Regions from separate parts of the Clostridium sp. DMHC 10 genome, predicted to be linked through region 1. Evidence: riboswitches for the same ligand, from Rfam matches in the RefSeq annotation. Region 1 holds a riboswitch; the other holds the start of a gene.

Region 1 (3,188 bases):
ACAGAAATTGTAGTTTTAGTACCAACCTTTTGAGCTATAGCTTTAGTAATTTCTAAATCATTATGCGATAAGGATGGAAAACTCGTTTCTATTATGTCAACTTTCATCTTTTGAAGTTGATATGCAATCTTTAGTTGCTCATTTATATTAAGCTTAGCACCCGGAATTTTTTCACCATCTCTCAAGGTCGTATCCATGATCAATATTTTCTTCATAATACTTTTACCTCCATCATATATAGCTTTTGCATATTCGTCTATAAAACAAAACCTCATCTCAAACCAGAGACGAGGTTATAATCCCGCTACCATTTAAAAAGATAACTAATTGTATATACTTATGATAATATTTATAGTCACACATGTCAATAGCTATTTTATTTTTTAATCTCATATGGAGTTTCTTGGTATACATAATAGTTAAGCCAATTTGAAAAAAGTAAATTCGCATGCCCTCTCCACGTAACAAGAGGTTTTTTTGACGGATCATCATCTTCAAAATAATTTTTAGGTGGTTTAATATCCAAACCTAAATCTAAATCCCTTACATACTCATCATTTAAAGTATTTTTATCATACTCAGAATGCCCCATTACAAATATTTGCTTCCCTTTTTTATTTGAAACTATATAAACACCAGCTTCATTCGATTCCGCAAGAATTTGAAGATTTGGATTTTCCTCTATATCCTCTTTTTTAACAGTAGTATGTCTAGAATGAGGAGCGTAAAATTTATCATCAAAACCTCTTGTAAGTTTAACATGTTCCTTTGTTACAGTATGATTAAATACTCCAAACAATTTTTCAGGAAGTTCATATTTTTTTATTCCATAATGATAATACAACCCAGCTTGAGCACCCCAACATATATGAATTGTAGATGTTACATTTGTATTAGTCCATTCAAATATTTCGCAAAGTTCTTTCCAGTAATCTACATCTTCAAATTTCATTGTTTCAACTGGTGCACCAGTTATTATCATTCCATCAAATTTTTCATTTTTGATTTCGCTAAACTTTTTATAAAACATTAAAAGGTGCTCTTGAGATGTATTTTGTGAGGCATGTGTCTCTGTATGAATAAATGTTGGATTCACCTGAAGCGGAGAATTACCAATTAATCTTAAAATTTGAGTTTCAGTAACAATCTTTTTAGGCATTAAATTTAAAATTAAAATATTAAGTGGTCGTATATCTTGATGATAAGCCCTATTTTCATGCATAAAGAATATATTTTCATTTTCCAGAGTTTGAGCTGCTGGAAGATTATCAGGTATTTTTATTGGCATATATGTCACCGTCCTATATATAAAATTAAAACATAAAAAATCCGTTTTCAAACAAGAAAAACGGATTATAAGTATCAAAAATACTCAAAACTGTTTTTCTTATCTTTCAAAACATAAGTTTTGCAGGAATTAACACCGTACATTGAAATGATAATGCCGGTTGTTAGGTTTCATTGGGCCAGTCCCTCCACCATTCTAGATAAGAATTAACCATATTACTTTTATATTATAGTTGTTTGTTTGTTAAATTGCAATATTTTTAATTAAGTTTACAATAAATTGCATTTACATAATAAGTATTATGTAAATTAATATCCCTACTTTGAATATTTTGCTTAACTATACTATAATATTAAGGTATTTTAAATTTTATGAGGTGATTAAATGAAACCTATTGGGATGAGAAATATAAAAACTGCTCTATCTGTATTTTTATGTGTTTTAGTATCTAGATTACTAAAGATGGAATACCCATTTTATGCTGCTATAGCCGCTGTAATATCAATGAGTTCCTCCGTTACTGATTCCTATATTGCTGGAAGAAACAGAATGTTTGGAACTTTCGTAGGTGCTATGATAGGTCTTTTATTTTCGCTTGTTTTACCTGGAAATATATTATTATGCGGTGTAGGTATTATAATTATCATCTACATATGTAATATATTAAATTGGAATAAATCCATAAGTATTGCATGCATAGTTTTTACTGCTATAATGACAAATTTAAATGGCAGAAATCCTTTTTCATACAGCTTTAATAGGCTTTTAGATACTCTGCTTGGTATCACCATTGCATTAGCAGTAAATTATATTTTTATACCTCCTAAATATGTGGGTAAAATAATACATCAATGTAATACTGTAATAGATCATCTATTTATAATATTCGGCAAAAACACTATTTATAATGAAGAAATAAATTTAAAAGAGTACAGTGACAAATTAAATAAATTAGAAAACTATATAACTACCTACAGCAAAGAAATAAGATTTTCTAAGGAAACTGCAATAAAAATAGATAATATAAAAAGTATGATAACTCAATTTAACAAAGCTTATTACTCTTTAAATATATTAAATTCATTAAAACATAGTAAAAATTTAAATAAGGACAATGCAGCAAAAATAGAAGCCATATTTAATAAAAAAGTCCCCTCACATGAAGGCACCTATACGGATGAACTTATTGTATATAATTATCATGTAGGCGAATTATTAAATATATTGGAATCTTTGATTGAGAATAATATAACCAAGGATGAATTTATTATGAAAATATAAAAAAATCTCCACATACATAAATAAGCTATGTGGAGATTTTTTAAAGTACTTACTTTTAAAATTTTTATTGAATTAATATTTTAGTTAACATTGATTTGTATTTACATAATAATTGTTATGTAAATAGTAGTGCACCTGCTTTTAATAAAGATAAAATTAACTATTTAAACAAACTCATCTGTTGAGTAAATTCTTTTATAGATTTCATTTTTCTAATAGTTATTTTTTCATCACCTCTTAAATTTCCTACTAACATAGGTGAATTAGGATTATGCTTTAGCCAATTATCTTGGACTAATTGATTATTAAAATTTGCATAGCAGTATAGACAATGATGTTTGCAAGTATTATACTGTTCAATATCTACACTTTTTACACACCCGCATACTTCCCTTTGTGTATCATCTTTTTTTACATCTATCTGTCTTTTTATATAAATCTAAAAAACTTATAACACACTTATCTGTGTATCCTGCAAGCTGCTTACAAAACTTTTCAAACCGCTCATAATGGTATTCTTTAGTATAAAAGTCATTTAGTAATATGGGGTCATATCTCCATATTACTTTCTCCTTTCCTATCCTACTGGAAAGTTCTTTGAAGGTTTTTATAATATCCT
Region 2 (3,188 bases), 250 kb from region 1:
ATAGGTTTGAAGAAATATCATTATATTTCTTATTTCTCTTTGTTGAGAATAAGATTCATATATAAGTTCTATTTTTTTGTCTCCTATACCATCAATCTCCCTTAACCTATATACGTCATTGTCAAGTACCTCAAGTGTTTTGTCACCAAACTTATCAACTATTTTTTTTGCTGTTACAGGCCCTATACCTGAAATAACTCCTGATGCTAAATATTTTTCAATTCCAACTAGTGAATTTGGTAAAATTTCATCGCATTTTTCTACCTTAAATTGTTGACCAAATTGTGGATGAACAGTCCATTCTCCTGAAATTTTAAGTGATTGTCCTTCCATTATATATGGTATACATCCAGTTATGGTTATTTTCTTAGAATTTTCATCTTCGGTTATTGCAACCACATAACCATTTTCTTCATTTTTAAATACGATTGACTCAACCACACACTGAAGTTCTTCCATATTAAATCTCCTTACTATTAAAGTACTTTAGTTAAAAAAGAGATACTCCTATCATATCCCTACTTAGCTATTATAACGTTTTTTCATAATTTTCTCAATTACCATCACTTTTATAATTTCATAAAAAATATGCCTTTCTTGAAATAAACAGTTTTATTATTTTAACTGTCTACCGCAAGATGGCATATCATAACATTAGTTTTCTTACACTTTTAAATTGTTTTGCTTACAGTGAAACTAGCTCAATTACAAACTATATGTGCACCATAATCCCTTGAAGATTGGTATTTTGGTACATAAATAGCTTAAATTTCACAGTAGTTTCACTATAACACCATATTTAAAATAATTTTTTTATTTCTTCAACCTTATTTAACTTTTCCCAAGGAACATCAATATCAGTTCTTCCAAAATGTCCATAAGCTGCTACTTGCTTATATATAGGTCTTCTAAGATCTAAATCCCTTATTATTGCTCCAGGTCTTAAATCAAAAACCTTTTGAACTATTTCAACTATTTTATCATCTGAAATTTTTCCTGTTCCAAAAGTATCAATTTCTATAGAAACAGGCTTTGCAACACCTATTGCATATGCAAGTTCAATTTCTAGCTTATCTGCAACACCTGCTGCCACAAGATTCTTAGCTACCCATCTTGCAGCATAAGCAGCAGATCTATCAACTTTTGTAGGGTCTTTTCCTGAAAAAGCTCCACCACCATGTCTACCATATCCACCGTAAGTATCAACGATTATCTTTCTTCCAGTAAGTCCTGAATCGCCTTGAGGTCCTCCAATAACAAATCTTCCCGTAGGATTTATATAATATTTAGTATCCTTATCTAGAAGCTCAGCAGGTATCACTGGTTTTATAATTTTCTCAATAACATCTTTTTCAATTTGTTCATGAGTTGCTTTTGGGCTATGCTGCGTCGATACAACTACAGCATCAATTCTTACAGGTTTATTATCATCATATTCAACAGTAACCTGAGTTTTACCATCTGGTCTTAGATAATCTATAGTGTTATCTTTTCTTACATCAGAAAGTCTCTTGGCAAGCTTATGAGCAAGAGCTATTGGCATTGGCATATATTCTGGTGTTTCATTTGTTGCAAAACCAAACATCATACCTTGGTCACCAGCACCTATTGCGTCTATTTTATCCATTTCACCTTTTTTTAGCCTCTAATGCTTCATCAACTCCCATTGCAATATCACTTGATTGTTCATCTATAGATGTAACAACAGCACACGTATCACAATCGAATCCATATTTAGCTCTTGTATATCCTATTTCCCTTATAGTCTTTCTCACAACACTTGGAATATCGACATAACAGTTAGTTGATATTTCACCCATTACATTAACAATTCCAGTTGTAACAGTTGTTTCACAAGCAACTCTAGCATTTTTATCTTTTTCAAGTAATGCATCTAATACAGCATCTGAAACTTGATCACATATTTTATCTGGATGACCTTCAGTTACAGACTCAGATGTAAATAATCTCTTCATTTAATATTCCTCCCTATAAAAAATTAAAGTCTCTTCAATAAGAAGAGACTTTTAAATTCAAATCTCTCTTATCTTGCAGGAAACTGCAGGAATTGGCACCTTAATGCACATGCACCGGTTGCCGGGTTTCATTGGGCCATTTCCCTCCACCTCTCTTGATAAGAGTCAAATAAATACTATTTACATTATATCATTTTTCAGTATAAAACAAAAGACACTATTGTGTCAATTAGTGGTGGAGGAAGATGGATTCGAACCATCGAAAGCTGAGCTAACAGATTTACAGTCTGCCCCCTTTGGCCACTCGGGAATTCCTCCACATTTGGTGCTGGCAGTAGGAATTGAACCCACAACCTACTGATTACAAGTCAGTTGCTCTACCAATTGAGCTATGCCAGCTTATTAAGTTTTATATGGTGGGCACTACAGGGCTCGAACCTGTGACCCTCTGCTTGTAAGGCAGATGCTCTCCCAGCTGAGCTAAGCGCCCATATTAATGGTGGAGGAAGATGGATTCGAACCATCGAAAGCTGAGCTAACAGATTTACAGTCTGCCCCCTTTGGCCACTCGGGAATTCCTCCACATTTAAATTAAGTTTTATCATCCGGCTTAAGGCTTCTCTCTCGCACCGACAAATAGTAGTATACCTTGATACTATAAAAAAATCAACGCTAATTATATACCATAATTTATAATTAACTTAAAATAAATACCTTTTTCTCGTTATTTCTCACTTTTATACATATAGTTATAATTCCTTATATGACATAAATTCTTAAGCCTCTAATAGCTTATTTAAAGATAAGTCAATTTAATTTCACTTAACAATATTTTTTCATTTATACTCATAAAAAAATAAATATTAATTAAAAAAGCCTCATATAGATTATTAGGAGGTGATTTTATTGAATAAAATAAGAACTTTATACAATGCTCCAATGTCCTATTATAAAATTTCCAATTTTCTACAAAAATATATAAATGATAACACAATAATTGTATGTATTGGAACAGATAGATGTATTGGAGATTGTCTTGGTCCCATGGTAGGCACAATGCTAAAAGAAAAATTCTTTCCTTTAAATGTCTATGGAACAATTTCCGATCCAATACATGCTCTAAATTTAGATAAGAGATTATCAGAAATTAAAAGCAAGCATATTTCATCAACAATCATTGGCATAGATGCTTGCCTAGGAGATGCTGAAAAT

Evidence for each region. A riboswitch is a leader RNA that binds a small molecule or an ion and turns the genes downstream of it on or off. The one in region 1 is predicted to bind S-adenosylmethionine.
Region 2: it holds a riboswitch for S-adenosylmethionine, as region 1 does, so the genes downstream of both, metK (methionine adenosyltransferase) here and metA (homoserine O-succinyltransferase) in region 1, are expected to answer to the same signal.

Annotation. Positions count from the first base shown of each region.
Region 1 is NZ_LGVB01000015.1:1,604,654-1,607,841, forward strand. It holds gene AGR56_RS09795 (2-isopropylmalate synthase) at 1-215, opposite strand, end outside; gene metA (homoserine O-succinyltransferase) at 377-1,288, opposite strand; SAM riboswitch class I at 1,385-1,494, opposite strand; gene AGR56_RS09805 (aromatic acid exporter family protein) at 1,673-2,569, shown strand; partial or broken gene AGR56_RS09810 (DUF1848 domain-containing protein) at 2,730-3,188, opposite strand, start outside.
Region 2 is NZ_LGVB01000015.1:1,854,128-1,857,315, reverse strand. It holds gene AGR56_RS11015 (ATP-dependent RecD-like DNA helicase) at 1-459, opposite strand, end outside; partial or broken gene metK (methionine adenosyltransferase) at 800-1,976, opposite strand; SAM riboswitch class I at 2,042-2,141, opposite strand; tRNA gene AGR56_RS11005 (tRNA-Tyr) at 2,210-2,294, opposite strand; tRNA gene AGR56_RS11000 (tRNA-Thr) at 2,300-2,375, opposite strand; tRNA gene AGR56_RS10995 (tRNA-Val) at 2,391-2,466, opposite strand; tRNA gene AGR56_RS10990 (tRNA-Tyr) at 2,474-2,558, opposite strand; gene yyaC (spore protease YyaC) at 2,883-3,188, shown strand, end outside.